Regions from separate parts of the Polaromonas sp. P4_F6 genome, predicted to be linked through region 1. Evidence: predicted binding sites of a transcription regulator. Region 1 holds the regulator's gene; each other region holds the start of a gene.
What was found. Region 1 encodes sigma-54, which starts transcription at its own class of promoters, with help from an activator protein. Its sites were predicted from a motif close to TGGCANGNAANCTGCTTT; they were not measured.
Positions count from the first base shown of each region.

Region 2: nirB (nitrite reductase large subunit NirB) is a predicted target of sigma-54. The motif match lies at 4,210-4,227, and genes of this name have one in related genera.
Region 3: AC1DUN_RS08470 (CmpA/NrtA family ABC transporter substrate-binding protein) is a predicted target of sigma-54. The motif match lies at 3,338-3,355, and genes of this name have one in related genera.
Region 4: AC1DUN_RS07825 (circularly permuted type 2 ATP-grasp protein) is a predicted target of sigma-54. The motif match lies at 6,479-6,496, and genes of this name have one in related genera.

Region 1 is NZ_JBFUJQ010000009.1:62,361-70,274, reverse strand. Features, by position in the region: gene AC1DUN_RS19300 (THUMP domain-containing class I SAM-dependent RNA methyltransferase) at 1-659, opposite strand, end outside; gene AC1DUN_RS19295 (RNA polymerase factor sigma-54) at 800-2,338, opposite strand; gene lptB (LPS export ABC transporter ATP-binding protein) at 2,526-3,308, opposite strand; gene lptA (lipopolysaccharide transport periplasmic protein LptA) at 3,324-3,953, opposite strand; gene AC1DUN_RS19280 (thiol:disulfide interchange protein DsbA/DsbL) at 4,105-4,764, opposite strand; gene AC1DUN_RS19275 (SPOR domain-containing protein) at 4,893-5,522, opposite strand; gene argS (arginine--tRNA ligase) at 5,577-7,262, opposite strand; gene AC1DUN_RS19265 (PsiF family protein) at 7,397-7,687, shown strand; gene AC1DUN_RS19260 (HTH-type transcriptional regulator ArgP) at 7,758-7,914, opposite strand, start outside.
Region 2 is NZ_JBFUJQ010000002.1:557,727-565,640, forward strand. Features, by position in the region: gene AC1DUN_RS08500 (MFS transporter) at 1-274, shown strand, start outside; gene AC1DUN_RS08505 (bifunctional protein-serine/threonine kinase/phosphatase) at 1,000-2,748, opposite strand; gene AC1DUN_RS08510 (type IV pili methyl-accepting chemotaxis transducer N-terminal domain-containing protein) at 2,826-4,109, opposite strand; gene nirB (nitrite reductase large subunit NirB) at 4,492-6,927, shown strand; gene nirD (nitrite reductase small subunit NirD) at 6,942-7,328, shown strand; gene AC1DUN_RS08525 (nitrate reductase) at 7,358-7,914, shown strand, end outside.
Region 3 is NZ_JBFUJQ010000002.1:546,850-554,763, forward strand. Features, by position in the region: gene AC1DUN_RS08450 (branched-chain amino acid ABC transporter substrate-binding protein) at 1-824, opposite strand, end outside; gene AC1DUN_RS08455 (Hsp20/alpha crystallin family protein) at 966-1,367, shown strand; gene tsaD (tRNA (adenosine(37)-N6)-threonylcarbamoyltransferase complex transferase subunit TsaD) at 1,399-2,442, opposite strand; gene AC1DUN_RS08465 (ANTAR domain-containing response regulator) at 2,531-3,163, shown strand; gene AC1DUN_RS08470 (CmpA/NrtA family ABC transporter substrate-binding protein) at 3,526-4,770, shown strand; gene ntrB (nitrate ABC transporter permease) at 4,828-5,796, shown strand; gene AC1DUN_RS08480 (ABC transporter ATP-binding protein) at 5,815-6,624, shown strand; gene AC1DUN_RS08485 (ATP-binding protein) at 6,720-7,914, shown strand, end outside.
Region 4 is NZ_JBFUJQ010000002.1:420,921-428,834, reverse strand. Features, by position in the region: gene AC1DUN_RS07845 (tripartite tricarboxylate transporter substrate binding protein) at 1-182, opposite strand, end outside; gene AC1DUN_RS07840 (pyridoxal-phosphate dependent enzyme) at 239-1,414, opposite strand; gene AC1DUN_RS07835 (LysR family transcriptional regulator) at 1,498-2,502, shown strand; gene AC1DUN_RS07830 (transglutaminase family protein) at 2,686-3,621, opposite strand; gene AC1DUN_RS07825 (circularly permuted type 2 ATP-grasp protein) at 3,644-6,415, opposite strand; gene AC1DUN_RS07820 (transglutaminase family protein) at 6,567-7,914, opposite strand, start outside.

The DNA of each region.
Region 1 (7,914 bases):
TTGCAGGCGATCTGCGCCGCCTCGATGGCGATGGTGCCCGAACCGCAGCAGGGGTCGTAGAGCGGCACGCCGGTTTTGCACAGCTGGTCCCAGCCGCTGGCGGCAATCATCGCGGCGGCCAGGGTTTCCTTCAGCGGCGCGTCGCCCTTGTCCTCGCGCCAGCCGCGCTTGAAGAGAGGCTCGCCCGAGGTGTCGATGTAAATCGTGACAGTGTCCGTCGTCAGGTGCACGTAGACACGCACGTCGGGCCAGCGCGTGTCGACGCTGGGCCGCACGTCGTCGAACTTGGCGCGAAAACGGTCGGCGATCGCGTCCTTGATCTTCAGCGCCGCGAAGTTCAGGCTGGTCAGCGGGCTGTGCTGGGCGGTGATCTCGACCTTGAAGGTCTGTTTGGGCGTGAACCAGATCTCCCAGGCCACGTTGGCGGCGGCGTTGTAGAGGTCTTGCTCGCCGCGGTACTGGTTGTGCTGCAGCTCGATCAGCACGCGCTGCGCCAGGCGGCTGTGCAGGTTGAGCTGCAGCGCGTCGCGCCAGGAGGCCTGCAATTGCACACCGGCGCGCCAGGCCTTGCCCTGGATGCCGGTGATGCGCTGCACCTCGGCGGCCAGCAGGGCCTCGACGCCCGCGGCGCAGGGTAAAAATAACTGAAGTTGGTTCATGTCGGACTCTTCAAGGGACTGCTAGAAATTCGATTATCGGGATGCAGGGCAAGGCGCACGGAGCGCAGGAACCGGAATGCACTTCGGTGCATGAGGATTCCGAGCACCGCGCAACGCCGCCATGCGCCCGAGAATCGGATTTATAGGGACTTGCGTAGGTTGGCGGGGGCGATGCGCAAGGCCTCGCGGTACTTGGCCACGGTGCGGCGCGCGCATTCAATGCCCTGCTCCTTGAGCATTTCGGAAATCTGGTTGTCGCTGAGAGGTTTTTTCGCGCTCTCGGAGGAGACGAACTGCTTGATCAGCGCGCGCACCGCCGTGCTTGAGGCGTTGCCGCCGGTTTCGGTGCCCAGCGCGGAGCCGAAGAAATACTTCAGTTCAAAGGTGCCGAAGGGCGTGCCCATGTACTTGGCGGTGGTCACGCGTGAAATCGTGGATTCGTGCAGGCCCAGTTCGTCGGCGATTTCGCGCAGCACCAGCGGGCGCATCGCGAGCTCGCCGTGCGTGAAGAAACTCTTTTGCCGCTCGACGATGGCGCTGCTCACGCGCAGTATGGTGTCAAAGCGCTGCTGGATGTTCTTGATGAACCAGCGCGCCTCCTGCAGGCGCTGCTGCAGCGCCTGGCCGTCCTGGCCCTTGTGCTGCTTGAGGGCGTTGGCGTAGATGTCGTGCACGCGCAGGCGCGGCATCACGTCGCCGTTGAGCGTGACCTTGAAGCCCCGGCCCGACTTCACGACGATGACGTCGGGCACGATCAGGTTGCGCTCCACGTTCACGAAGCGGCGCCCGGGTTTGGGGTCGAGCCGGCCTATCACGGCGATCGCGCCCTTGATGGCCGCCTCGGTGAATCCGCACAGGTAGGACAGGCGCTTGACGTCGCGCTTGGCCAGCAGCTCCATGGGGTGCTTGCACACGGCGATGGCGGCGCGGGTCTCCTCGCAGTCCTTGCAGTCGAGCAGCTGCAGGCCCAGGCATTCGGCCAGGTTGCGCGCGCCCACGCCGGCCGGCTCCATGTGCTGCAGCAGCTTGAGCGCCATGGCAAAACGCTGCTCGAGGTCCTCGGCCTGTTCCAGGTCGCCGCCGGCCAGGCCGGCCGCGAGCGAGGCCAGGCTGTCCTCGAGGTAACCGTCGTCGTTGAGCGACTCGATCAGGAAATGCAGGGCCGCGCGGTCTTCCTCTGAGAGGCGCAGGCCCAGCGACTGGCGGTGCAGGTGGTCTTGCAGCGACTCATGGCCGCCCGTGAGGTCCGAGGCCTCGGCCTCGCTTTCCTCGTTGTTGTTCTTGCGCGCAGGCGCATCGCTGCCCCATTCGCTGTCATCGGGCGTGGTCTCCACCGTGCCGTCGCCTTCCCAGCTTTCCTCGAGCTTGGGTTCCGCGCTGACCTCGGCTTCGCCGGCCGCTGAAAGGCCCGCGTCTTCCGCGCCGCCGCCGGCCGTTGCATCGGCGGCGGATTCAAACTCGCGGCTGTCCTGGCTGACCGGCGTGTTGACATGCTCCAGGCCGAACTCCTCGCGCGCCGCGGTTTCGTCCGACACCTCGAGAAACGGGTTTTCGTCGAGCATCTGCTCGACTTCCTGGCTCAGCTCGAGCGTGGACAGCTGCAGCAGGCGTATCGACTGCTGCAGCTGGGGCGTCAGCGCAAGATGCTGCGAGACGCGTAGCGAGAGACCTTGTTTCAAGGACTCCCCCCCGTTGGATGCTCACTTCGTGTAGCACCCTCCCCCCTACAGGGGGCGGCGCCTGTGGCCTGGCAAAGCCAGTTCCACGGCCCCCGCTTGAAAGACGATGGCAGGCGTGTCAATGTGGCGACGGCACTCTCGGAAGCCCGCACGTTAAGCGCGATGAACAACAAGGGGGAAACCATCTCTACATCTTGAAGTGCTCGCCCAAGTACACGCGGCGCACATCGGCGTTGTTCACGATCTCGGACGGCGTGCCCTGGGCCAGGACATGCCCGTCGCTGATGATGTAGGCGTGGTCGCAGATGCCCAGCGTTTCGCGCACATTGTGGTCGGTGATCAGCACGCCGATGCCGCGCGACTTCAGGAAGCCGATGATGCGCTGGATCTCGATCACGGCGATCGGGTCTATGCCGGCGAAGGGTTCGTCAAGCAGGATGAAGCGCGGCTGGGTCGCCAGGGCGCGGGCGATCTCGACGCGGCGGCGTTCACCGCCCGACAGCGCCGGCGCCGGCGAATGGCGCAAATGGTCCACCCGCAGGTCCTGCAGCAGGGCATCGAGCCGCGACTCGATGTCGGCGCGGCCCAGCGGCTTGCCGTTCGCGTCCAGCTGCAGTTCAAGCACGGCGCGCACGTTTTCTTCCACCGTGAGCTTGCGGAAAATCGAGGCTTCCTGCGGCAGGTAGCTCAGGCCCAGGCGGGCGCGCAGGTGAATCGGCATGTGCTCGACCGACTGGCCGTCGATGGAAATCTCGCCGGCGTCGGCGCGCACCAGGCCCACGATCATGTAGAAGGAGGTCGTCTTGCCGGCGCCGTTGGGGCCCAGCAGGCCCACGACCTCGCCCTTTTGCACGGCCACCGAAACGTCCTGCACGACCTTGCGGCTGCCGTAGGATTTTTGCAGCCCCTGCGCCACCAGGCGGCTGGGGGTTGCGGCCTTGGCCGCCGAAGTGTCAGTCACCACATCCATCTGTGCAGGTTCTTTCTATTTCTTTTCACTGCCCAGCGTGGTGCTGGGGCGCAAGGCAGCGGGCGGGGCTGCGGGGGCGGGCGCGGCGCCCGGGGCCGATGCGGCGGCGCGCGGCGAGAGCATGGCGCGTATGCGCCCGCTCGGGTTGGCGGCAGTGCTGTTCTGCGCGCCGCCGTCCACGGTGAAGACGTCGGTGTTGTTGTCGTAGACGATCACGGCGCCCGTGGTTTCATCCACCAGGGTGGCGCCGTTGTAGCGGCGCACCACGGCGCGCTTGATGAATTTGACGAGGTCGGCGCGGCTGTCGTATTCGATGCGCTCGCCCTCGCCTTCGATGTATTCGTCCACGCCGTCGCGTTTCTTGCGGTAGAAAGCCAGCTTGCCGGGCGCCGCGATGGCGATCGCCTGCTGGTAGCCCTCGGGGTCCTGGCTCACGTCGACCCGCGCGCCGCGCACGATGGTCGTGCCCTTGGTGATCACCACGTTGCCGGTGAACACGCTGGTCTGCTTCAGGTCGTCATAACGCAGGGCGTCGGCCTCCGCGTTCATGGGCTTGTCCCGGTCGGCTTTTTCGGCCCAGGCCGGAAACGCCGCCCCCAGCGCCAAAGCGGCCGGCAGGACGAGGGAATAAAGGGGGTGTTTCATAAGGCACGAATCTTGCTGCGTTGGGTTGGGCCATTGTAGCCATGCAAGCTGTGGGAATGGCTTGCACGGGTGAATATTAGGGGCATAAAAAAACCCGCCTGGATCGAGGCGGGTTTTTCGGCGTGGGCCGCTGCGGCCCTGGACGGCCGCCTTATTTCCTGGTGCGCGATTGCGCGATCAGGTAATCCGTGACTTGCAGCGCGCGAGCCATGCTCTGGGACAGAGTGGCCGAGGTGTAATAACGCCCCGCAATGCCCAGCGCCGGCACGCCGTCGACCTTGTAGATGTCCTGCAGCTGCGTCGCCTTGCGGGCCTTGGTGGTGACGGTGAAGGAGTTGTACATCTCGACGAACTTGGCCTTGTCCACGCCCTGCTTTTCGGCCCAGGCCGCGATGGAGTCGGCCGTGTTGAGCGTTAGTTTTTCCACGTGGATGGCGTAAAACACCTTTTTGTGGAGTTCCTCGACCTTGCCCATGGCCTCGAGCACATAAAAAAGGCGCTGCTGGGGTTCGAAATCGGGGCGGAAGGCCACCGGCACGCGCCGCACGGTCACATCCTTGGGCGCCTGCTTTATCCAGGCCTCCAGCGTCGGCTCAAAGGCATTGCAATGCGGGCAGCTGTACCAGAAGAACTCCACCACCTCGACCTGGCCCGCAGGGACCTCGGTGGGCGCCGGCTTGTCCAGCGTCAGGTAGTCGGCGCCGTCCTTGAAGGCCCTGGCCTGGGCTTGCGCCAGCGTGGGAAGGGCGATGCCGCCCAGGCTGGCGACGGCCGCCGAGGCGGCTGAAAACGAAAACTCACGGCGTTGCATCAGATTCTTCTCCTGGTATGACGGAAATGTTGGGTAAGCCGCCCCTGCGGACGGCGGCCTCGTGGTGCGGGGCACAGGGGTTTGTACACCAGCCCCGTGAAAAGTTCAGCTTATTGGCAGCGCGGGGGTCAGCGCTGCACGCGAACCAGCGCCGTCTCAATGGAATTGTTGTCCAGCCGCTCCTTGGCCTTGTCGGCGTCTTCCTTTTTGTCGAAAGGCCCGAGGCGCACCCGGTACACAGTGCGGCCGGCCTGCTCGCGCTCGGTGACCTTGGCCTGCATGCCCAGCAGCAGCAGCTTGGCGCGCTGCTGTTCGGCGTCTTCAGGCGTGCGGAAGGCGCCGGCCTGGATGAAGTAGCTGAAAGGGTCCACGCTGGGGCCGGACGACAGGCCTTCAACCTTGGCCTTGGCCAGGTCGCCCAGCGGGTCGGCCGCGGGGGCAGGTTTGGCGGCGGCTTTGGCAGGCGCCGAGGCGGCGGCCTTGGGCGCGGCGGGATCGGGAACGGCAACGCCGGTCACCTCGCTGGCGGCCGGGGCCGGCGGTTTGGGCTGGTTCTTGCCGGCCAGCGGCGCGTTCGGGTTCCAGTCCTTGTTCTTCTTGGCTTCCGCGGCGTCGCTGTCGGGATTGCGCGCCTGACTCTTGTTCATGAAGGGCACGGGCACCTTGGTGATGTAGACCGCCACAGCCAGCGCGGCGCCCAGGCCTATCAGCGCGCCAATGATCAAACCCAGCAGCGTCCCGCCTCGTTGTGTATTCATACCCTTGCCCACGTTCATTGCCTTGTCCTGAAAATCCGGTTGCTACCGGCGTTCTTACATCTTGCGCGGGGCGCTCACGCCCAGCACCGCCAGGCCATTGTGCAACACCTGCGCGGTCGCCGCGACCAGTGCCAGCCGGGCGCGCTTGACGGCCTCGTCATCGACCAGGATGCGCTCGGCATCGTAATAGCTGTGGTAGCAGGCGGCCAGCTCGCGCAGGTAAAACGCCACGTCGTGCGGCGCCAGGCCGGCGGCCGCATTGGCCAGCATCTCGGGGTATTTGGCCAGCAGCAGCATCAGCGCCTGGGCCTGGGGGCTGTCCAGCGCCGAGAGGTCAGCAGACTTCAGGCTGGCTTCGTCGCCACCCTGCTCGGCCCAGGTGGTGAGGATGGAGCAGATGCGCGCGTGCGCATACTGCACGTAGTACACCGGGTTCTCATTGTTTTTGGCCAGCGCCAGGTCGATGTCGAAGATGTACTCGGTGTCCGGCTTGCGGCTGAGCAAAAAGAAACGCACGGCATCGGCGCTGGTCCATTCGATCAGGTCGCGCAGCGTGACGTAGCTGCCGGCACGCTTGGAGATCTTGACCTCCTCGCCGTTGCGCATGACGCGCACCATGGTGTGCAGCACGTAATCGGGGTAGCCCTGGGGAATGCCCTCGCCGGCGGCCTGCAGCCCGGCGCGCACGCGGGCGATGGTGCCGTGGTGGTCCATGCCCTGGATGTTGATCGCCTTGCCGAAGCCGCGCTCCCATTTGGCCAGGTGGTAGGCCACGTCGGGCACGAAATAGGTGTAGCTGCCGTCGCTCTTTTTCATCACGCGGTCTTTGTCGTCGCCGTAGTCGGTCGACTTCAGCCACAGCGCGCCGTCCTGCTCATAGGTCTTGCCGGCGCTTTTCAGTTTTGCCACCGTGGCGTCGACGCGGCCCGAGCTGTACAGGCTGGACTCGAGGTAATAGTTGTCGAACCTGACCGAGAAGGCCTTGAGGTCCAGGTCCTGCTCGTGGCGCAGGTAGGCCACGGCGAACTGGCGTATTGAGTCCATGTCCTCCACGTTGCCCGAGGCGGTGAACTCGCGGTCGTCCGACTTGACGGTCTTTTTCGCCAGGAAGTCGGCCGCGATGTCGGCGATGTAGTCGCCGTTGTAGGCCGATTCGGGCCAGCCGGCGTCGCCGGGCTTGAGGCCCTTGGCACGCGCCTGCGTGCTGGCGGCCAGGGTCTGGATCTGCACGCCCGCGTCGTTGTAATAGAACTCGCGCCAGACCTGCGCGCCCTGGGTGGCGAAGAGGTTGCAGATCGCGTCGCCCAGCGCGGCCTGCCGGCCGTGGCCCACATGCAGCGGCCCGGTCGGGTTGGCCGAAACGAACTCGACGATCATGCGCCGTCCGCTGCCCGCCGCTTGTGTGCCGTAGGCGGTGCCGGCCTGCAGCACCTCGCGCACGGTTTCCTGCTTGGCGGCGGGCTTGAGGCGGATGTTGATGAAGCCGGGGCCGGCGATCTCGATGGCGTCCACCCAGCGTTCGAAGGCCGGGGCCTTGAGCAAAATGGCGCGCAGGTTTTCGGCGAGCTGGCGCGGATTGAGCTTGAGCGGCTTGGCCAGCTGCATGGCGGCCGTGCAGGCGAAGTCGCCGTGGGCCGCCACCTTGGGGGATTCAAACGCGGCTTTGTCGCCCGCGCCGGGGGAAAGTTCTTCCAGGCCCGCGGCCAGGGCCGCGAGCAGGTCTTTTTTAATCGAGAGCATGGGCTGATTTTACGGTTAAGCCATGCGCCGCCCGGCGCGCGCGCATGCCCGGTCATCGAATTTGCCTGGCCCGGCGTTATGTGTTGGAATTCCAGCCGGAACTCAATCCCGATTCCCAACCCATTGGAGCCACCATGAAAAAGCTGTTATCCCTGACCGCCTTCGCTTTTGCCGCCACCATGATCCTGTCTCCGGTGGCGCATGCCCAGGACGCTCCCGCCAAGACCGCGCAGCAAACCAAGATGGGCACCTGCAACAAGGATGCCGAGGGCAAGAAAGGCGACGAGCGCAAGGCCTTCATGAAGGAATGCCTGAGCGCCAAGAAGGCCACGCAGCAAGAAAAGATGAAGACCTGCAACGCCGACGCCAAGGGCAAAAAAGGCGATGAACGCAAGGCTTTCATGAAAGAGTGCCTGAGCAAGTAAAGCCGCTCCACTTCTCACAAACCACAAAAAGCCTGCCGGGGACGACCCGGCAGGCTTTTTTTTGCCCGCCTCAGTCCTGCAGCAGCTGCGCTTTCGCCGCCTGCCTGACGGCCTGCGTAAGCCGCTGCGCCGCCAGCGGCTCGCGCGTCCAGTGCTGCCAATAAAGCCGCACGTCGACCGCGCAGCCCGGCAGCACCTCCTGCAGCGGCGGGCGGTGCGCGCGCGCC
Region 2 (7,914 bases), on a different contig from region 1:
GGGCGCAGGCAACGGCGCCCTCTTCCAGCTCGTGCCCCTGCGCTGGCCCCTGGCCACCGCGGTCGCCGGCTCCATGATCGGCGAGATAGGCGCCCTGGGCGGCGGCCTGGTGCCCAACGCCATGGGCATCTCCAAACAATATGCCGGGACCTATATGTGGGGGTTCTTCTTTTTTGCGGCTTTGGCTTTGGGGATGTTGGTGATGCTCCGGGTTATGCAGATTCGGTGGACGCGGACATGGGCTGAAAAGGGGGGTCGTGCTCGCGGCGCGTGAAGAAAGGCCGGTCTTGCTCCGGCGGAGTGCTCTCTTCTAAGTTCAGCTGACCGGGTCTCGCCCCGGCGGGCGAGGCACTTTTCTTTGCTTCGCCAAAGAAAAGTACCCAAAAGAAAGGCGACCCGCAGTCTGGGTCCCTACGCTTCGCTTCGGGCAACCTGCGGTGCTCGACTACGGCGGGGTCTCGCGCAAACTCGCCTTCGGCTCAAACAAGCGCGAGCCCTGATCCGCCTACGTCTGCGCTCCTCGGCCCAGCCAGGACGGGGCAATCGGGAACCGAATACCGAAATACCAAGAAGACCAATACAAACAAGGACACGCCATGGCGTGTCCTTGTTTCTTCAGGTATTCAGCTGTTTGGTATTCCTGTCCCCACCCCTTGTGTATGCGCCGAGGAGCGGAGGGCCAGACGGATCAGGGCTGGCGTTGTCTGAGCGAAGCGCAGCGTAGCGAGTTTAGCCAGACCCCGGCTGGACCGAGCACCGCAGGTTGCCCGTAGCGAAGCGAAGGGACGCAGACACCAGGGTCGCCTTTTCTTTTGCTTACTTTTGGTGTTTGCGTAACTTCGCTGCGCGAAGTGAGCAAACCCCGCGCGCGTAGCGCGCCTTTTGGCGAACAAAAGAAAACCCGCTTTGCGGGTTTCGATAAAAGTGAGTAGCTGCCGGGCTACCCCCGGCCAGCAAGCCTCAGAGGAGGGCACACCGCCGGAGCAAGACCGGCAACTCTCAGCGAGGTAAAAACAAAACCCAATAAATCAACAAAACATTCACCACAACACTAACCGCCAACAGCAACTTCCACAGCATCACCGGATCCCGCTCAATCAAGGGCGTCCCCTGCGGCGCGGTCAGCGGGCGCGAGGCGCCGCGTTCCAGCGCCAGCAGTAACTCTTCGGCGGTTTCAAAGCGGCGGCGCTTGTCGCGGGACACGGCCTTGAGCACCACGTGGTCCAGCCAGATCGGCACTTCGGGGTTGATGCGGCTGGGCGCGACCGGGTCGCGGTAGTAGCGGCCGGCCTGGTAAGGCAGCACCTCACCGTAGGGCAGCCTGGCGGTCAGCAGCTGGTACAGGGTGACGCCCAGCGCAAACAGGTCGCTTTGCGCGTCGGGCAATTCCTCGGGCCCGTCGCTGCCTGTGGCGCTGAAGCCCCATTGCTCGGGATTGATGAAGCTGGGGGTGCCGGCGTGCAGCTTGCGCATGGCTTCGGGCTCGCGCCCGCTGAGGGCCACGCCCAGGTCCAGCAGGCGCAGCACGCCGTCTTCGCCCTGGTGCAGGTTGGCGGGCTTGATGTCGCGGTGGATCACGCACTGGCGGTGCAGCCGGCCCAGCGCGCGCGCCGCCTGGGTGGCCGCGCCCAGCACCTGTTCAACGCTGAATTTGTGGCCGCGTTCCAGCAGTTGCTGCAGCGTCTCGCCGCTGTGCCAGTCGTACAGGAGGTAAAAAGCGCTGCGCTCCTGCCCGGCTGGCGGGCTTTCGTGAAGCCTGACCAGATGCCCCGCCGCCGGGCCCGACTGCATGCGCAGGGCCAGCCAGGCCTCGTGCGCCAGCATGGCGCGCTCCTCGCCATCGTGGGACCTCGCGGGGTTCAAGGCCTTGAGGGCGTAAAGCACACGCGTGGCCGGGTCGCGCACCTGGTACAGCACATGGATCTCGTTGTCGGCCACTTTCGCGGTCACCACAAGGCCGTCGATCACGTCGCCGACCTTCAGCTTGGGTGGCACCGGCAAAGTCTGGGCAATACGGCTCACGTCCTGCAGGGTGGCGTCGAGCAGGCCGCGCACGCGCACCACGACGGCCGTCAGGTTGTCGTTGCTGCCGGCGGCCAGGGCGGCGTCGACCAGTCCCTGGCTGGCCAGCTGGGAGCCGCCCGCTTCCTGCAGGCCGGCAAAATCCCGCAGCCGCGCATCGCGCAGCACGCCGTGCACGCCGTCGGTGACGAGCACAAACACATCGCCCACCTGCAGGTCACCCTGCATGTAGTCGACCACCACATGGTCTTCGGCGCCCACCGAGCGCAGCAGCTGGTGCCTGAAGTCGGGATGGTTGACCGCATGGTCGTGCGTAAGCTGCTGCAGCGCACCGCCGCGCAGCAGATAAGCCCGTGAATCGCCCACATGCGCCAGGGTGTAGGACTGCCCGCGCAGCACCAGCGCCGTGAGGGTGGTCAGGCCCACGGCCGGCCGGCGCCGGCGGTTGATGCCGGCCAGCCAGGCGTTCTGCGCGCCGATGATGCGGTCCAGCGCCACCGTGGTGTCCCAGGTCTCGGGCGTGCCGTAGTAGTCGCGGACCAGGCTGGTGACCGTGGTTTGCGCGGCTTCCCGGCCCATGCCGCCGGTGCTCACGCCGTCGGCCACCGCCACGATGGAGCCCATGCCTTCCTGCCCCGGTTCGGGCAGCATGGCCGCGCAGAAGTCCTCGTTGCTGTTTTTACGGCCCGCCAGCGTGGCGAAGCCAATGTCCAGATCAAATGCCATGCACCAATGTAAGCAAGTTCAATGCCCAATATTGGTGCAATGCAGCAATGCACCGGGCTGGCGCCCGTTGGCGGGCCCTAGCCCACCAGCATTTGCATGCTGCGCTCGTACTGCACCGAGAGTTGCTCGAACACGTCCAGCAGGTCTTCGCTGGCGGTGGCCAGGCCCTCCAGCCGTTTCACATCCTTGCCCTTGGCGATGCCCGCGGCACCGGCGCGCATCTGCGCCCAGCCCGCGGCGGCCTTGTCCAGGGACTCGCGGATCTCCCTGCTGGTCAGCGGGATGTCGTTGAGGTACTGCAGCGCCTTCTCAAAAGCCGCCTGCGACTCGGCCATGCCCACCTCGCTGCGCTGTGAGGCCGTGCCGCCCAGGACCTGCAGCAAGGCGTATTTCGCGAAACGCTGGCTCAGCATGCGCTGGCGGCCGGCCAGGTTGAGCATCTGCAGCGGCGGCATGGCGCCGGCGCTTTCAAGGATGGCGGTCATGCGCTCGGCTTCCTGCAGCAGCAGCTCGGCGAGCTCGTCCAGGTGCGCCATCTCGCCGGCCGCGCGGCTTTCCTCCAGGGCGGGCTTCAGGCGCGCCCAGGTCAGGCTCACCTGCCCCAGCAGGTCGCCAAACGTGGGCTTGGACAGGCTTTTACTGAGAGAGGCGATATTGGCATCTATGCGCTGCACCGACTCCGCGAGCAGCTGCGCCACGCGCTCGGGCTGCACGCCCGCCAGCCGCAGCAGCACCAGCTTGACCAGGCGCTGCGACAGCATGCGCAACTGGCCCGAGCGGTTGACGTCTTCGGCGAAACGGGCTGAATGGATGATGTGCTGCGACACCTGGCCCAGACGCTGGTTGGTGTGCATGGAAGCGGTGCGCAGAATCTGGAAGGCGTCGTCGTCGGACATCTGGCGGGCGCGCATCAAAATGCCCTTGGCGCGGTCCACCACCTTGCGCTCCTCGAGGCGGCCGGCGATGTCCCGCATCTCGTCCTGCAGGGCCTGCTCGCGCCTGAAGCGAGCCTGGGCCAGGTGGATCAGCGGCCGCAGGCGCTGCGGGCTGTAGCCGTTGACCACGTAGGCATGGACCCCGACTTCCGTGGCACGCGTGATTTTTTCCGCATCGCTGTCGCTGGTGAACACCAGGACGGGGCAAGGCGCGGTCTCGCCGACCACCTGCAAGAGCTTGAACAAGGCCTCATCGGGCAGCGCATCGTGGCAAACCAGCACGTCGGGCGCCTGCCGCAGTGCCTCCTGCACCAGTTTGCTGCGCTCGTGGAGCACCCCCAGGACCTGGATGCCGGCCGCCTCAAGGTCGGAGACCAGCGGGTTGGCGCCGGCGGGGCCGTTCAGGTTTACCAATGCGGAAGTCATACAAATCAATAGCTTGGGAGGGAAATAAGGCTGGTCAGGATGCAAGTCGCGCGCCACGCGCCGGCTGCGGATTCCGGGCGCGGCTTGCAGGCCAATGATATGGCACAAGTTTTGCATTAGCTATCGCGGGCGTAACGACGCGCCCGACCTTAGCGAATGCACTGCGGGTCCTGCGCACAACGACGTGCGTAATGGTGTGCCTCATACCGGGTCAACGGCCCGGATCCCTGTTGACCGGGAGAGAGCATCATGAATTTCATCCTGTTTCAGGCAAGCCGGACCGGCTTGCACCCCCTGACAAGCTGCGTGGACGCGCGCCTGCGCGGCACGGCCGTGGCATGACGTTTGCACCTGGACACACTGAATCCCCTGGAGTAGCCCCATGAAAAAATCAAAACTGGTAATGGTCGGAAACGGCATGGCCGGCGTGCGCACCCTGGAAGAGCTGATCAAGGTCGCGCCCGACCTGTACGACATCACGGTCTTCGGCGCCGAGCCCCATCCCAACTACAACCGCATCCTGCTGTCGCCCGTGCTGGCCGGGGAGCAGACGCTGGATGAGATCGTGCTGAACTCCTGGGACTGGTACAAGGACAACCACATCACGCTGCATGCCGGCAAAAAAGTGGTGGAAGTCGACCGCGTCAAGCGCATCGTGCGCGCCGAGGACGGCACCGAAGAGGAATACGACCGCCTGCTGATGTGCACCGGCTCCAACCCCTTCATCCTGCCGGTGCCGGGCAAGGACCTGCAAGGCGTGATCGCCTACCGCGACATCGCCGATACCAACGCGATGATCGAGGCCTCCGAGAAATACAAGAAGGCGGTCGTCATCGGCGGCGGCCTGCTGGGCCTGGAAGCGGCCAACGGCCTGATGCTGCGCGGCATGGAAGTCACCGTGGTGCACGTCATGCCCTGGCTGATGGAGCGCCAGCTCGACGACGTGGCGGGCAAGCTGCTGCAGAAATCGCTGGAAGACCGCGGCCTGAAGTTCCTGATAGGCGCGCAGACCCAGGAGCTCACCGGCAACGAAGAAGGCCGCGTGAAGTCCATCAAGTTCAAGGACGGCAGCGAAGTGGCCACCGACCTCGTGGTCATGGCGGTGGGCATACGCCCCAACACCCAGCTGGCCGAATCCATGCGCCTGCACTGCAACAAGGGCATCGTCGTCAACGACACCATGCAGACCGTCACCGACGCGCGCATCTACTCGGTGGGCGAATGCGCGGCGCACCGCGGCATCGCTTACGGGCTGGTGGCGCCGCTGTTTGAGCAGGCCAAGGTCGCGGCCAACCACCTGGCGCAGTTCGGCATAGGCCGTTATTCGGGTTCGCTGACCTCCACCAAGCTCAAGGTCACGGGCATAGACCTGTTCAGCGCCGGCGAGTTCATGGGCAGCGACGGCGCCGAGGAAATCGTGATGAGCGACCCCTTCGGCGGRGTCTACAAGAAGCTGGTGATCAAGGACGACAAGCTGGTCGGCGCCTGCCTCTACGGCGACACGGTGGACGGCAGCTACTACTTCAAGCTGCTGCGCGACGGCCGCAGCGTCAGCGACATCCGCGACAAGCTGATCTTCGGCGAGTCCAATCTCGGCGACACAGGCCATGAAGGCCACAACAAGGCCGCCACCATGCCCGACGACGCCGAGGTCTGCGGCTGCAACGGCGTCAACAAGGGCACCATCTGCAAGGCCATCAAGGAAAAAGGCCTGTTCACGCTCGACGAGGTGAAGAAGCACACCAAGGCCAGCGCCTCCTGCGGCTCCTGCACCGGCCTGGTCGAGCAGATCCTCATGTTCACGGCCGGCGGCGACTACTCGGCCACGCCCAAGCTCAAGGCCATGTGCGGCTGCACCGACCATGGCCACCAGGCGGTGCGCGATGCGATACGCGCCAACAAGCTGCTGACGATCTCCGAGGTCTACAAGTTCATGGAATGGAAGACGCCCAACGGCTGCGCCAGCTGCCGCCCGGCCGTCAACTACTACGTGACCAGCACCTGGCCCAAGGAGGCCAAGGACGACCCGCAAAGCCGCTTCATCAACGAACGCAGCCACGCCAACATCCAGAAGGACGGCACCTACAGCGTCATCCCGCGCATGTGGGGCGGCGAAACCACGGCCAGCGAACTGCGCCGCATCGCCGACGCGGTGGACAAATACAAGATACCGACCGTCAAGGTCACCGGCGGCCAGCGCATCGATTTGCTGGGCGTGAAAAAAGAGGACCTGCAAAACGTCTGGAAGGACATCGGCATGCCCTCTGGCCACGCCTACGCCAAGGCCCTGCGCACGGTGAAGACCTGCGTAGGCAGCGAATGGTGCCGCATGGGCACCCAGGACAGCACGCAGATGGGCAAGGACCTGGAGCGCGCGATGTGGCGCATGTACGCGCCGCACAAGGTGAAATTCGCCGTCAGCGGCTGCCCGCGCAACTGCGCCGAGGCCGGCATCAAGGACGTCGGCATCATAGGCGTCGATTCGGGCTGGGAGATGTACATCGCCGGCAACGGCGGCATCAAGACGGAAGTGGCCCACTTCTTCACCAAGCTCAAGACCGCCGAGGAAGTGCTCGAATACACCGGCGCCTTCTGCGAGCTCTACCGCCAGGAAGGCTGGTACCTGGAGCGCACGGTGCACTACGTGAACCGTGTGGGCCTGGATTACGTCAAAAAGCGCATCCTGGAAGACCACGAAGGCCGCAAGGCGCTGTGGGAACGCCTGCAGTTCGCGCTCGACGGCGAGCCCGATCCCTGGTTCGACTTCAAGGAAGCCGCGGTCGACACCCGGCAGTTTGAAAAACTCACGCCCGCCTGAATTGAGAGATCACTATGTCTGAATGGAAAAAAATCTGCCTGGTCACCGACATCCCGGTGCTGGGTTCGCGCCGCGTGGCGCGTGAGCGCGGCATCGACGTCGCGGTGTTCCGCAACGATGAAGACGGCGTGTTCGCGCTGCTGGACCGCTGCCCGCACAAGGGCGGCCCGCTGAGCCAGGGCATTGTGTTCGGCACCAGCGTGGCCTGCCCGCTGCACAACTGGACCATAGACCTGGAAGGCGGCTGCGCCAAGGCGCCCGACGAAGGCTGCGCGCAGAAATTCAGCGTGCGCGTCGAGGACGGCGCCGTGCACCTCGATGCCACGGAGCTGGCGACGCTGGCACTGGACTTGCAACCCGTGGTAGCCGGCCCCGCGGCCAAAGAACTGACCAACGCCTGAACGCCCCAATGACCCTTGTTGATGCAGGATTGAAGGAAACCCGCTCGACCTGCCCTTACTGCGGCGTGGGATGCGGGGTGGTGATCGAATCGCAAGGCAACCAGATCACGGGAGTCAGGGGCGACCCCGACCACCCGGCCAATTTCGGCCGGCTCTGCACCAAGGGCTCGACGCTGGCGCTGACGGCTTCGGCCGCCGTCACGCGGCAAACGCGGCTGCTGCAGCCCATGCGGCGCGAGCACCGCCATGAAGCGGCCAAGCCGGTGTCCTGGGACAGCGCGCTGGGTTTTGCCAGCGAAAGTTTTGCGCAGATCATCCGCGACCACGGCCCCGACGCGGTGGGTTTTTATATTTCAGGCCAGCTGCTGACCGAGGACTATTACGTCTTCAACAAGCTGGCCAAGGGCCTGATAGGCACCAACAACGTAGACACCAATTCGCGCCTGTGCATGAGCAGCGCGGTGGCCGGCTACAAGCAGACGCTGGGCGCCGACGCGCCGCCGGCCTGCTACGACGACGTGAACCATGCGCAGTGCATCTTCATCGTCGGGAGCAACACGGCCTATGCGCATCCCATCCTGTTCCG
Region 3 (7,914 bases), on a different contig from region 1:
GCATTGCCATAGAAGGTGTAGAACTTGCCCTCGTAACCCACTTCCCTGGCCGCCTTGATCAGCAGGGTCAGGTCGTTGCCCCAGTTGCCCGTGAGCACCGCCTGCGCGCCGCTGGCCTTGATCTTCGCGGCATAGGGAATGAAATCCTTGACGCGGCCCAGCGCGTGCAACTCGTCGCCCACGATCTGCACGTCGGGGCGCTGCGCACCCAGCTGCTTGCGGGCCTCGCGCAACACGGCCTGGCCGAAGCTGTAGTCCTGGCCTATCAGGTAAATGCTTTTGAGCGCCTTGTCGTCCTTGAGCACGTCCATGAGCGCGGCCATGCGCATGTCGGCGTGCGCGTCGAAGCGGAAATGCCAGTAGCTGCATTTTTCGTTCGTCAGGATGGGATCGACCGCCGAGTAGTTCAGGAACAGCACGCGCTTTTTCGGCTCGCGCTCGTTGTGCTTGTTGATGGCGTCAATGAGCACCGCCGCGATGGCCGAGGAATTGCCTTGCGCGATGATGGTCACGCCGTCGTCGATGGCCGAGCGCAAAGCCGCCAGCGCCTCTTCGTTCTGGCCCTTGCTGTCGTAGCGCTCGACCACCAGATTGCGCGGCCCGCCGGCCAGCTTCACGCCGCCGCGCGCATTGACCCGCTCGGTGGCCCAGACCAGGTTGCGGAACACGGCCTCGCCGGTGTTGGCGAAGGCGCCCGACAGGCTTTCGATCAGCGCAATACGGACAGGTGCAGGCGCCGGCGGCTGGCCGGCGGTCTGCGCGCCGGCACCCACGGCGGCGCAAAGACATAGGGCCGTGAAAAGGCGTTTCAAGTGTTGGCGCATAAAAAAATAACTCCCTGTTTTTCGCTGGATATGGCTTGAATAAACCGGCTGCACACCTAACTGGTGTGCATGCGGCAATCACGGTGAACGCCGCGCAGTGTAAGGGGAAACCGCCCCTTGTTAACCCATCAAGGAACAGCCATGTTTTACTCTCTCGCCCATCGCCCCGCCCGCGCCTTTCATCGCCACTACGCGCCCGTCGTGAGCAACGGCGCCCTGGAAAAATTCCTCAACGACACCTTCTCCTCGCTCTCCGATGCCGGCGCCGCCAAGCCCGCCAGCGTGGAAGACCAGGAAAAAGCCTACACCCTGCAACTCGACGTCCCGGGTCTCGCCCGCGAACACCTGGACATCGGCATCGAAGGTGATGTGGTCCGCGTGACCAGCAAGGAAGACGCGCCCCGCAAGGTCAAGGCCGCATGGCGCTTCCCTCTGGAAATCGACACTGCCAACAGCTCCGCCAAGCTCGAGAACGGCGTGCTGACCCTGACGCTGGGCAAGAAGGTCCCGGTGAGCAACGTCACGCACCTCGACATCCAGTAATCGAGGCACTCTGGGTTGCGGGCGGAGCGGCTCAGGCCGGCTCAGCCTGCAATTCAGCAAGATTCCAGCGCGGCTTTACATCGAATGTGTAGCCGCGCTGAAGCGTTTCCAGCCCCGCCTGCAAGCGCATGCCGGCCGCCAGCGCAATCATCGCGCCGTTGTCGGTGCACAAATGCAATTCGGGGTAATGCACGCGAATACCGCGTTGTTTGCACACGGCATTGAGCTGGCTGCGCAGCAGCGCATTGGCGCCCACGCCACCGGCCACCACCAGGCGCTTGAGCCCGGTCTGGGTCATCGCCGCCAGTGATTTTTTGACCAGCACTTCCACAATCGCCGCCTGTGTGGCGGCCGCGAGGTCGGCCTTGCGGCTTTCCAGGTCGGGCCCCAGCTTTTTGGCCTGCGTCAGCACCGCGGTCTTCAGCCCGGCGAATGAAAAATCGAGGTCACCGCTGTGCAGCAAGGGCCGCGGCAGCTTGAAAGCCGCGCCATCGCCCCCCTCGGCCAGTTTCGACAAGTGCGGGCCGCCCGGATAAGGCAGGCCCATGAGTTTGGCCGACTTGTCGAAAGCCTCGCCGGCCGCGTCGTCAATGGTTTCACCGAGCAGCTCGTAGCTGCCTACGCGGTCCACCCGCATCAGCTGGGTGTGGCCGCCCGACACCAGCAGCGCCACAAACGGAAACTCGGGCGGGTCGGCACTCAGGAAGGGCGAGAGCAAATGGCCTTCCAGGTGGTGCACGCCCATGGCCGGCTTGCCCAGCGCCGCCGCCAGCGAGCAAGCCACCCCGGCCCCCACCAGAAGCGCGCCGGCCAACCCGGGCCCGCGCGTGTAGGCCACCACATCCACTTGCGCCAGGCTGCTACCCGCCTGCGCCATCACCTGCTGCGTCAGGGGCAATACACGGCGTATGTGGTCGCGGCTGGCCAGCTCAGGCACCACGCCGCCATAGGCCTGGTGCATGGCGATCTGGCTGTACAGCGCATGCGACAGCAGGCGCGGCACGCCAGCGCCGCTGGCATCCACCAGCGCCACGCCGGTTTCATCACAACTCGATTCGATACCTAAGACTCGCATATTCTTCGAGTGTAAGGTTTGGAGAGAACTCCCCACAGCAGCAGGGCTGCGGAGCCGTCAGGGGCACAGTTCTTGCACGAGTTCTCCCATGACGCCGTCACAATCCCTGCGCCTGGTCATCATCGCACCGGACCTCCTGGAGTCCGTGTCCGATGACGCCCATGCCCGGGAGCTGGCCGAGCGCTCGCGCCAGCTGCGCATAGGCCTGCTGGAAAACGGTTACAACATCGTCGCGGTGCTGCCGGCCGACACCTTTCTGGACGAGCGCCTGGCGCAGCTGCAGCCCGACATGATCATCGTGGACGCCGAAAGCGAGGCGCGCGACTCCCTGGAGCATGTGGTGATGGCGACGCGGGACGCGCGGCGGCCCATCGTGCTGTTCACCAACGACAACGACACCAGCCACGTCAAGGACGCCGTCGCCGCCGGCGTGTCGGCTTACGTGGTGGCCGGGCTCTCGCCAGACCGTATCCGACCCATCCTGGACGTGGCCATGGCGCGCTTTGAGCACGAGCAAGGCCTGCGAAAAGAGCTGGCGCACGCCAAAACCGAGCTGCATGAGCGAAAAGTCATAGACCGGGCCAAAGGCATGCTGATGCAGCGCCAGGGGCTGTCCGAGCAGGCCGCCTACGAAAAGCTGCGCAAGGCCGCCATGGACAAGGGCCTGCGCCTGGGCGAGGTGGCCCAGCGCATGCTGGACGCCCTGGACCTGCTGGGCTGATCCGCCACCCTCAATTGGTGCGGCGCACAAATTAGGTGCAGGCAGCAAGCCCCACCGTTTTGGCATCCCGCCCCGCAACACCTGTTCAGGGCTTTCGACCTGGGGGCTCACAACGGAGAATTTCCCGGCATCCCCACTCTGTAGAACAAGGCTTTCGGCAACGCTAGGCGCCCCTGGCACAGCTTTTGCAATGCCCTAAGCACTGGCCAAGGATGGCCATACGGCACAGCACTTCAACGACGAAGTGTGTGGTGCCCCAAGGAACAAAGGCGTTCGCACCCTGCATCACGTTCAACGTGTTGCCCGGGTCGAGCGCCTTTTTTGTTTTTGTCTTTTGTTTTTACTTAGCTGGAGCCGACCACATGACTGAACTGCTGAAATCTTCGCTGACACGCCGCACCGTGCTGCAGGCCGCGGCCGTGGGCGCCGTGGGCATCAACCCCGCCCTGCGCGCCGCCGTGTACGCCCAGGGATCGGACGCGCCGGAGAAAAAGGAAGTCAAGATCGGCTTCATTCCCCTGACCGACTGCGCCTCGGTGGTGATGGCCTCGGTGCTGGGCATAGACCAGAAGTATGGTGTCAAGATCATCCCGACCAAGGAAGCCAGCTGGGCCGGCGTGCGCGACAAGCTGGTCAACGGCGAACTGGACTTCGCCCACGTGCTCTACGGCCTGGTCTACGGCGTGCACATGGGCACGGCCGGCCCCAAGAAAGACATGGCCGTGCTGATGACGCTCAACAACAACGGCCAGGCCATCACGCTGTCCAAGAAGCTCGCCGACAAGGGCGCGGTGGACGGCCCCGGCCTGGCCAAGCTGATGGCCAGCGACAAGCGCGAATACACCTTTGCCCAGACCTTCCCCACCGGCACGCACGCCATGTGGCTTTATTACTGGCTGGCTGCCAACGGCATCAATCCGATGAAGGACGCCAAGGTCATCACCGTGCCGCCGCCGCAAATGGTGGCCAATATGCGTGTGGGCAATATGGACGGCTACTGCGTGGGCGAGCCCTGGGGCCACCGCGCCATCATCGACGGCATTGGCGTGACCGCCGTGACCACCCAGGACATCTGGAAGGACCACCCCGAAAAGGTGCTGGGCACCACCGCGGAATTCGTGCAGAAATACCCCAACACGGCGCGCGCCGTGACCGCCGCCATCATCGAGGCCGGCAAGTGGATTGACGCCAGCCTCACCAACAAGAACAAGATGGCCGAAACCGTGGCCGACAAGAGCTACGTCAACACCAGCGTCGACGCGATCAACCAGCGCATCCTGGGCCGCTACCAGAACGGCATGGGCAAGACCTGGGACGACCCCAACTACATGAAGTTCTACAACGACGGCGCGGTGAATTTCCCCTACCTCTCCGACGGCATGTGGTTCCTCACGCAGCACAAGCGCTGGGGCCTGATCAAGGAGCACCCGGACTACCTGGGCATCGCCAAAAAGATCAACCAGATCGATGTCTACAAACAGGCCGCCACCGCCGCCAAGGCCAGCGTTCCCAAGGACGTCATGCGCAGCAGCAAGCTGATGGACGGCGCAGTCTGGGACGGCAAGGACCCGAAAAAGTACGCCGACAGCTTCAAGCTCCAGGCCTGAAAAAGCCGCGATCACAGCCACCACCGCCACTCCACCTTCACGCAAAGAGGTCACGCCATGGTCAGTGCCGTATTTCACAGCCCGCTCGACGCCGCGCCCACAGCCCGCGGCGGCGACAAACCCAAAACCAGGGATGCCGGCCCTGCGCCATCGGCGCCCGCCCAAAAGAACATGACAAACCCCTCTACCACTCCTTCCCCGGCACAAGCGGCCGCACCCGCCGCGCCGGCCCGTGCGTCCTGGGACCTCTCCGCCCTTTGGCTGGCGGTGCTGCCGCCCCTGCTGGGCCTGGGCCTGCTGGCGCTGGTGTGGGAGCTGGTGTTCATGGGCACGGGCGGCAGCATCCCGTCTCCCAAGGACACCCTCGCCCAGGCGGTGCAGATCTTCAGCGACCCCTTCTACAGCAAGGGCCCCAACGACCAGGGCGTGGGCTGGAATGTGCTGTCCTCGCTCAAGCGCGTGGCCATGGGCTTCGGCATGGCGGCGGTTGTCGGCATCCCGGTCGGTTTCATGATCGGCCGCTTCAATTTCCTGAGCCGCATGTTCAACCCGCTGATCAGCCTGCTGCGCCCGGTCTCGCCGCTGGCCTGGCTGCCCATAGGCCTGCTGGTCTTCAAGGGCGCCAACCCGGCCGCCATCTGGACCATCTTCATCTGCTCGATCTGGCCCATGATCATCAACACCGCCGTCGGCGTGCAGCGCGTGCCGCAGGACTATATGAACGTGGCGCGCGTGCTCAATCTCAGCGAATGGAAGATCGTCACCAAGATTCTCTTCCCCGCCGTGCTGCCCTACATGCTGACCGGCGTGCGCCTGGCCGTGGGCACCGCCTGGCTGGTGATCGTCGCGGCCGAGATGCTGACCGGCGGCGTCGGCATCGGCTTCTGGGTCTGGGACGAGTGGAACAACCTCAACGTCAAGAACATCATCATCGCGATCTTCGTGATCGGCATCGTCGGCCTGGTGCTGGAATTCGCGCTGATCAAGCTGGCCACGGCCTTCACCTTCGAAGAAGTCAAGAACTAAGCCCCCAGGAGCCCCGCCATGACATCCTTCACCACCAAGTACATCGAAATCCAGGGCGTCGAGCAGACCTTCAAGACCCGCAAGGGGCCGTTCCGCGCGCTGCAGAACATCAACCTGACGGTCGCCAAGGGCGAGTTCGTCGCGCTGATCGGCCACTCGGGCTGCGGCAAGTCCACCTTGCTGAACCTGATCGCCGGCCTGACGACGCCCACCGAGGGCAGCCTGCTGTGCGCCAACCGCGAAATCGCCGGGCCCGGCCCGGAGCGCGCCGTGGTGTTCCAGAACCACTCGCTGCTGCCCTGGCTGACCTGTTTTGAAAACGTCTACCTGGCCGTCGAGCGCGTGTTCTCGGCCACCGAAAGCAAGGCCCAACTCAAGGCCCGCACCGATGCGGCGCTGGCCATGGTCGGGCTGAGCGCGGCGGCGCAAAAGCGCCCCGGCGAAATCTCGGGCGGCATGAAGCAGCGCGTCGGCATCGCGCGCGCGCTGTCCATGGAGCCCAAGGTGCTGCTGCTCGATGAACCCTTCGGCGCGCTGGACGCGCTGACCCGCGCCAAGCTGCAGGACGAGCTGCTGCAGATCGTGGCCACCACACAAAGCACGGTGGTGATGGTGACCCACGACGTCGATGAGGCGGTGCTGCTCTCCGACCGCATCGTGATGATGACCAACGGCCCCTCGGCCACGATCGGCGAGGTGCTGCAGGTCGAGTTGCCGCGGCCCCGCTCGCGCGTGGCGCTGGCCGAGGACATCCGCTACCTGGGCTACCGCAAAGCCGTGATCGACTTTCTTTATACGCGCCAGGGCCACGTCGAAAAGGCAGCCTGAGGCAGGGCCGCCGAGAAGCCGGAAAACCGGCCGGCGGCCGCATCGCAAGAAAACGGGATAAACCGTTCCGCAAGTTCGCACAAGGGAGGTTTGCTATGTCTGCAGTTTTGCCAGTCCAAGGCGCCGACAGGATCGCGGCCGCCCGGCCCGCACGCAAAGCCGGCCCCGGCCTGTTCGGCAAATACCGCGAAATCATCATCGCGGTGGCCTTCTTCCTGCTGTTCGATCTCGGGGTGCTGGTGCTGAATTTCTACACCTCGTTCAAGATCGACCAGGACACCGTGACCATCAACCTGTCGGGCCGCCAGCGTTATGTGTCGCAGCGCGTCGCGCGCACCCTGCTGGAGCTTGACGCCATGCGCGCCGCCGGGCTTTTCTACAAGCCCGAAACCCTGGCGGAGCTGCGCTCGGGCGCCAAGGTCTTCCAGATCTCGCAAGTGGCTTTTCGCGAAGGCGGAACGATTCCCGGCGGCGACGGCAAGCCGGTCTACCTGCACCCCGTGACATCCAGCCGCGGCCGCGAACTCGAAGAAAAGGTGGAAGTCCTGTGGAAACCCTACTTCGCCCTGCTCCAGCCCTTGCTGAGCGGCGACAACTTCACGCAGCAGGAACTGGCCGCCGCGCTGGCCTACAGCCAGGCCCACAACAGCGAGCTGCTCAGCGCGGCCAACGACTTCGTGACCGAAACACAGCAGATAGGCGCGTCGCGCGCCAGCGTGCTGCGCATGGTGCAAACCGGCGGCATCGTGCTGGCCCTGCTGAATTTCGCCTTCATCCTGTTCAAGTTTTTGCGCCGGCTGAAGACCTCCGACGCGGCGATCGAGGCGGCGACCGAGGAAAACCGCGAAATCCTCGCGAGTGTGCGCGAAGGCCTGTTCCTGCTCACGCCGGGGCACCAGCTGGGCTCGCAGCTGTCCCGCTCCACCCACGCGCTGTTCGGCAAGACGCTGGCGCCGGGGCAGAACTTCTTTGAGGTGCTGTCCACGATGGTGTCCCTCAAAGCCCTCACCGACGCGCGCGACTATGTCGAGCTGCTGTTCTCCCCGCATGTGAAGGAGCAGCTGGTCCAGGGCATCAACCCGCTTTCGGAAGTGGAACTCACCGTTGCCAACCGCCTGGGCCAGCAAACCCCCCGCTACCTGTCCTTCCATTTCAACCGGGTGCAGGACGGCGCCACCGTGCGGCACCTGCTGGTCACCGTGCAGGACATCACGCAAAAGGTCGAACTGCAGGCCAGGCTTGCCGGCGAACGCCAGCGCTCGCAAAAAGAGCTGTCCATGATGCTCAAGG
Region 4 (7,914 bases), on a different contig from region 1:
ACCACGCTCTGGCCCATGGTCTCGCCCATGCGCTGCGCGACGGCGCGCGCAATCGCATCGGTGCTGCCGCCGGGCGCCCAGGGCACGATGAGGCGCAGCGGTTTGTCGGGGTAGGCCGCCTGGGCGGCGGTGCTGATCAGGCTGCCGGCCAGCAGCAGGGCGGTGAGCAATCGGGTCTTCATGGGGAAATCCTTTACGGGGGGTCGGTTCAAGGAGGGTTCAGGGAGGGTTCAGGGAGTCAGGAAAAAGTGTCAAAGGTGTCGCGGTCGCCCTTGGCGGTCAGCAGCAGCAGGGCATGTTCGGAAGGCGCGACCTCGCCGCGCGCGCGCAGCTGCGCGAGCGCGGTAAGACAAGCGCCCGCGCACAGCTCCACCCACAGGCCTTGCGCGGCCAGCCGGGCGCTGCCTTCGGCGGCGCCGGCATCGTCCACCACCACCGCGCCGCCGCCCGAGCGCTGCACGGCCAGCGCCTGCTGCAGCGTGACGGTGCTGCCGCCGGTGGAAAACTGCGCGGTCTGGCCGGCGAAGTCGGCCTGCAGCGGCTCGCCGCCCAGCGCGCGGGCCAGGCGGGGAAAGGGCTCGACCGCCCAGAGGCGCGGCATGCGCGCGATCAGCCCGGCTTGCAGCAGGTCGCGCAGGCCGCTGTAAACACCCCAGAGCAGGTCGCCGCGCGCGGTGGGCACCAGCACATGGTCGGGGATGCAGCCCTCGGCCACACATTCGAGCGCCACCGCGCGGTAGCCTTCGACGCCGAAGGCCGGGCTACCGACGGCGGGCACGCTGTAGTTGGTCAGCGCGAAGGCGCCGTCCTGCTCGACGCGGCGGCGCAGGTGTTCCCAGCGGCCGAAGCCGCGCTCGAACATCAGGCGTTTGGCGCCCAGGCGCTGCAGCGCGCGCGCGAAGGGCTCCGGCATGTCGTGGTAGGTGGCGACTTCGCAGGCCAGGCCGGCGGCCGCGCAATACGCCGCGGCCGACACCGCCGCGTTGCCGCTGGAGGCCAGCACCACGGTTTGCGCGCCCACGTCCAGCGCCCGGCTCACGGCCTGGGCCGACATGCGGTCCTTGTGCGAGCCTGTGGGGTTCATGCCCTCGTGTTTGGCCGAGAGCTGGCGCAAGCCCAGGGCGCGCGCCAGGCGCGGCAGGTCCAGGCAGGGCGTGCCGCCTTCGCCCAGGGACACGCCCTGGGTGTAAGGCAGCCAGGCGCCCCACTTATAACCCGTGCTGGCGGTTTTGAAGGTTTTGGGCAGTTCGGCATACACCGCTTCCAGGCTCGCGGGCGTGCCGGCTGCCGCGCAGTGCGGGCAGCCGGCCGGCAGGTCCTGCAAGGGATATTCGCGGGCGCAATGGATGCAGCGCAGCCCGGACAGCCGCGGGTTGCGGGTCACGGCGGGGGATTCGGAAACAAGGGAATTCATGCGGCCAATGGTAGGAAGGCCGAGGCCTGCCGTGCAGGCTTTGTTGGCGATTTAGAATAAGTCAAACTTATAAGGAGATGGCCATGGCCGAAGCAAGCGCGCGCCAGATCGAGGTGTTCCGCATGGTCATGCGGCTGGGCACGGCCAACCGCGCGGCCGCGGCCCTGCATGTGAGCCAGCCGGCGGTCACGCAGCTGCTCCAGCAGCTCGAAGCGCGCGCCGGCCTCAAGCTGTTTGACCGGCCCAAGGGCAAGCTCACACCCACGCCCGAAGCCCATGCGCTGATGGAAGAGGTCGAGCGGGTCTACGAAGGCCTGGAGGCCGTGCAGCGAAAAATCGTGGCGCTGCAGTCGCATGAAGACACGGTGCTGCGCATCGGCTCGCTGCACGCCATGGCCGCCAGCGTCATGCCCTGGGCCCTGGCCGAGTTCCAGCGCAGCTACCCGCGCACGCGCTGCCTGCTTTTGGTCGACAGCTCCAAGGTGCTGCGCGAGGCTTTGTTCCAGGGTGCGGTGGACCTGGCTTTCCTGGGCGACGAGGCCGACACCAGCGGCCTGGTGTCCTCGCTGTTCTACCAGGCGCCCGCCGTCTGCATCATGCCGGCCGCCCATCCGCTGGCGCGCAAGCAGGTGCTGCAGCCGCAGGATTTGCAGGAGGTGCCGCTGGTGGGCCTGTCGGCGTCCGACCCGGCGCAGCGGCGGCTGGAGGCGGCGCTCGCGCAGGCCGGCGTGCAGCCGCGTTTTGTGATCGAAACGCCTTACAGCGCGACGCAATGTGCGCTGGTGCTGGCCGGCGCCGGGCTGGCCGTGACCAATCCGCTGGTGGCGCGCGAATACCTGGCGCTGGGCCTGCGCAGTGTGCCGCTGGCGGCCGGGGTGTGGTTCCGCGCCTTGCTGGCCTTCAAGCCCAAGCAGGCGCAGTCGGGCGCGGCGCAGGAGTTTGTGGGCCTGTGCAGGCGCCGCCTGGTGGGCAGCCTGCCCGAGGGTTCGTTGCTAGGGCCTGTTAACACTGTGTTTGCAAATGCGAATGGGGTGAAAACGGCGCCAATCAAGGCGCGCGACGACGCGCAGACCGGGTGTCTGCGCTAGGAGCGCAACGCCGAGTGGCGCCGTTTTCACCCCATTCCCTCCGGGTTGCAATCAAAAAGGCCTTGCGCGGCGTTGCAAAGCCTTGACGGGGTCTACCCCGCCTGCGTTTTGCGCCTTGCTCAAGGCCTTTTTGACTCGCAACGCATCTTGCAAACACAGTGTTAGCAGGCCCTAGGGAGGCGCTCAGTTCCCGCTAACCAGGGACTCGGCCTCGGTCTCGGCCAGGGGCTGCACCGTCACCGCCACGTCGAGGATGTGCTGCGCCCCGCCGCGTATCACGCCGCGCATGGGCGAGACGTCGAGGAAGTCGCGCCCCGTGGCCAGCGTGACATAGTCTTCGCCCGGCGCGCGGTTGTTGGTGGGGTCGAAGTCCAGCCAGGCGCCCAGGCCCGGGCAATAGACCGAGGCCCAGGCATGCGAGGCGTCGCTGCCGACCAGGCGCGGCTGGCCGGGTGGCGGGCTGGTCAGCAGGTAGCCGCTCACATAACGCGCCGGCAGGCCCATGGCGCGGCAGCAGGCCACCATGATGTGGGCAAAGTCCTGGCACACGCCCTTGCCCTGCCTGAGCGCCTCGAGCGCCGGCGTGTTGACCTCCGTGCTTTCGCTCTCGTAGGTCATGGTGTCATGGATGCGTTCCATCAGGTCGCGCGCCGCCTCGGGCAGCGGCCTGCCTGGCAGGAAGCTGGGTCGCGCGAATTCGGCGAAGGCCTCGTCGCGCGGCACATAGGGCGAGGCGAACAGGAATTCGGAGGCGCTGTCGTAGGCCGCGCCGGCGCGGTAGCGGAACTGCTCGCGCACCTGCTCCCAGGGCTGCGACACCGCGGCGCCGGCAGACAGGGCGCTTTCGGACTGCAGCGGGTTGAGGGCCGTGGTGGCGACCACGCTGTCGGCCACCACGGTCAGGCTTTCATGCGCAGCCTGCAGCGAAAAATAGCTGCGCGTGTTGCCGTAGACGTCCACGGTCTCGCGCAATTGCACGGGCGCCGGGTCGACGCGCAGCGCGTAGCTCAGCAGGCTCTGGCCGTTGCGGCTGGCGGGTTTGAGGTGCACCACATGGTGGGCGTTTTCCACCGCCGGCGCATAGCGGTAGCGGGTTTCATGGACGACGTGCAGCAGCATGGGGTAACTCCGCGCCTGGGGCTCAAGCGCCCAGGCTCTGGCTGCCGGAGGCCGCGTGGCTGAAGTAGCGGCGGCTCAGGGTGTCCGACAGGTCCAGCGCGGCGTCGCAGCATTGCTCCAGCATCTGCACCAGGCGGCCGTCATGCTGCCGGCAGTCTTCGTCGCCGTCGGCTGCTTCGCTGTCCGCGCCGGTTTGCATGCCCGCGCACAAATCGGCCAGGGCCCAGCTGCCGGGGTCGGGCAGCTCCATCGCGAGTTCGGGCATGTCGCCCGGCGCGCTGCCGGCCAGCTTGGCCAGGCGCCCGCGCAGGGTCTGCACCACCCAGCCCAGGGAGCGCGGGTTGTCGCGGTCCAGCACCAGCAAATCCAGCAGGGCGGGGATGTCGCGGCGCTGCTGGTATTGCGCGTGGAAGGTGATGGTGCTGTCGAACAGCGCCACCATGGCGTTGAAGCCGCCTTCCTCGAAGACCGAGCCGGTTTCAAAACCGCGCGCCAGCGCGCCGGCCAGGGTGTTGAGCCGCTCGATCAGCCGGCCCACGCTGAGCAGGCGCCAGCCGTCGTCGCGCGTCATGCGGTCGGTCTGCGCGCCCGTCATGGCCGAGAGGAAACCGCTGGCCGATTCGAGCGCGCGCAGCGCCTCGACGGAGGAGTATTCGAGCAGGTACTGGCTCTGGCCTTGGCCGCCCTGGCTTTGCGACTGGCTTTGGCCCACGCTGCTGAACACCGCGCAGCGCTGGAAAAAATCGGCTTCGGTGCGCACGATCATGTGCCACTGTTCCTGCGACAGGCGCTCGCGCACGGCCGAGGCCGCGCTCTTGAGCGCGCGCAGGTTAAAGCCCACGCTGGCGGCCTGCTCGGTGTCGGCCAGGTTGGCGATCAGCGCGCGTTCAAACACGCGGCGCGCATGCGTGGCTGGCGGCACGGTGTCCAGCACCAGCGCATTGCCGACCGCCATGGTGGTCAGCCAGGCCAGCAGGGGCTGCGAGGTCTGGTCTTCACCGCCCAGGCATTGCAAAGTGATCTGCGCCAGGCGCGTGGAATTTTCGGCGCGCTCGGTGTAGCGGCCCAGCCAGAAAAGGTTTTCGGCCGCGCGGCTGGTCACCGGCGGGCGGTGGCGCAGCGGGGCGGTGGCCCAGGCGGGCGAGGGCTGCTCGGCACGCGGAGCTGTCGCCTTGGCCGCGGACGCATCGCCCAGCACCCAGACGTCGGCGCTGCTGCCGCCGTGCTGCATGGAGGACATGTTCTCGTTCTTGCCGGCCAGCCGCGCCAACCCGCCGGGCAGCACCTGCCAGGAGCCCTTGCCGTCGGCCACGGCAAACACGCGCAGCATGGCCGATCGCGGGGAAATCCGCTCGCCCTGCCAGGTCGGCGTCTGCGGCAGCGGCAAATAGGCCTGCACCGTGTAGTCCTCGCCGCGGCGCACGATGCGGCCGGCCCATTCGTCCAGCGCGCGGCGCGACAGCGTGTGGCCTATCACCGACTCCATGCCCGAGCCCGGGTAGGTTGGCTTGATCACGCAGTTCTTGAGCTGGCCCAGCACATCCTGCAGCACCGCTTGCTCGCCGCACCACCAGGTGGCCAGCGAGGGCAGGGCCAGGGTCTCGCCCAGCAGGTGTTCGGACAGCGCGGGCAAAAAGCCCAGCAGCGCGCTCGATTCAAGGAAGGCCGAGCCCGGCGTGTTGACCACCAGCACATTGCCGGCACGGATAACCTGCAGCAGGCCGGGCACGCCCAGCGTGGAGTCCGAGCGCAGCTCCAGCGGGTCCAGGAACTCGTCGTCCAGGCGCTTGAGAAGGCCGTGCACCGGCTCCAGGCCGCGCAGGGTCTTGAGGTAAAGCTTGTCGTCGCGCACCAGCAGGTCGCTGCCCTCGACCAGGGTCAGGCCCAGGAAGCGCGCGAGGTAGGCGTGTTCAAAATAGGTTTCGTTGTAAGGCCCCGGGGTCAGCAGCACCACGCGGCTTTCCTCGTTGCCGTCGGCCGGGCTCATGGCCTTGAGGCCGTCCACCAGCGCCTTGTACGACGCGGCCAGGCGCTCGACTTTCATCTCGCGGAAGGCTTCGGGGAACAGCAGCGAGATGGTCAGCCGGTTTTCCAGCAGGTAGCCCAGGCCCGAAGGCGCCTGCGTGCGCTGCGACACCACCGACCAGCGGCCGTCGGGGCCGTGGGCGATGTCGAAGGCGGCGATGTGCAGATAGGTGCCGCCGGCCGGCTGCACGCCCTGCATGCCGCGCAGGTAGCCCGGGTGGGCATGCACCAGCGCGCTGGGCAAGAGGCCTTTGGAGAGCAGCTCCTGCGGGCCGTAGATATCGGCCATGACACGGTCCAGCAGGCGGGCGCGTTGCTGGATGCCGGCCTCGATCTGCGCCCAGTCGCCGGCCGAGACCATCATGGGAAAGAGGTCCAGCGCCCAGGGGCGCTGCGGGCCGTTGGCGTCGGCGTAGACGTTGTAGGTCACGCCGTTGTCGCGGATCTGGCGGCGCAGGTTGGCGGTGCGGTGGTTCAGGTCGTAAAACCCGTCGGCGCCCAGGAAGTTGAAAAAGCGTGTCCAGTCGGGCGACAGGCTGTCGTCGGTGGCGGCGGCTTCGGGCGGGGGCGCGGCGGTTTCAGGGGCGCCGGCCGTGCGCAGCGCGGGCTGGGCCGGCGCGGCCGTTTCCGCGGGCGCGGGGCCTTCGGAGACACGGCCCCGCAACTCGTCGAAATGGCCGGCTGCCGCATGCGGCGCCAGCGCGGCGGCCAGGGCGCAGGGGGATTCGAGCGCCTGGGCGGCAAAAAGGGACTGGGTGTTATTTTCCACGTGCTGCAAGTATGCCTGCGGCCCGCAGGCGCAAAGCCTCAATCAGGTACGGCTTTCCCGCCAAATGGACGATTTATGCCGCTTGCGCATGCAATTGTTGCAGCCATAAGACAGGCTGATGGGCGCCGGGGAAGGCGCCCCCCAGCCGCCCTCAGCGCAGGTCCAGCGTGAACGGAAACTCCCGGCTGGGCTGCGCCGGCGCCACGCGCATCTTGCCGGGCGTGTGGCCCATGCGGAAAAAGCGCGTGAGGCGGCGGCTTTCGGCCTCGTACGAATTGACCGGCAGCGTGTCGTAATTGCGCCCGCCCGGGTGCGCCACATGGTATTGGCAGCCGCCCAGCGAGCGCTCCATCCAGGTGTCGACGATGTCGAAGGTCAGCGGCGCATGCACGCCTATGGACGGGTGCAGCGCCGAAGGCGGGTTCCAGGCCTTGTAGCGCACGCCGGCCACATATTCGCCGACGCGGCCCGTGCTTTGCAGCGGCAGGGCCCGGCCGTTGACGGTGATGACGTAGCGGTTGTCGTTCAGGCCCGTGACGTGCACTTCGATGCGCTCCAGCGAGGAGTCGACATAACGCACCGTGCCGCCGGCCGAGCCTTCCTCGCCCATCACATGCCAGGGCTCGAGCGCGCTACGCAGCGTCAGCTCGATGCTGTTGGATTTGACCTGGCCGATGAGGGGGAAGCGGAACTCGAAATGCGGCTCGAACCAGGCCATGTCGAAGGCGTAGCCGGCTTCGCGCAGCTCGGTCAGCACGTCCTCGAAGTCCATGCGCACAAAGCCGGGCAGCAGGAAGCGGTCGTGCAGCTCGGTGCCCCAGCGCGTGACGCGGCCGTGGTAGGGCTTGTTCCAGAAGCGCGCCACCAGCGCGCGCAGCAGCAGCTGCTGGGCGATGCTCATGCGCGCATGCGGCGGCATCTCGAAGGCGCGCAGCTCCAGCAGGCCCAGGCGGCCGGTGGTGGAGTCGGGCGAGTACATCTTGTCGATGCAGAACTCGCTGCGGTGGGTGTTGCCGGTCACGTCGACCAGGATGTTGCGCAAGGTGCGGTCCACCAGCCAGGGCGGCATGTCGGCGCCGTATTTCTTGCGGTTGTTCTCAATCTCGCGCAGGGCGATTTCGAGTTCGTAGAGCTGGTCGTTGCGGGCCTCGTCCACGCGCGGCGCCTGGCTGGTCGGGCCTATGAACATGCCCGAGAACAGATAGCTCAGCGAGGGATGGTTGTGCCAGTAGGCGATCAGGCTGCCCAGCACCTCCGGCTTGCGCAGGAAGGGGCTGTCGGCCGGCGTGGCGCCGCCCAGCACAAAGTGGTTGCCGCCGCCGGTGCCGGTGTGGCGGCCGTCGGTCATGAACTTCTCGGCCGACAGGCGGGTCTCGTGCGCGATCTTGTAGAGGAACTCGGTGTGCTCCACCAGCTCGCCCCAGTTGTAGGCCGGGTGGATGTTGACCTCGATGACGCCGGGGTCGGGCGTGACCTGCAGCATTTTCAGGCGCGGGTCG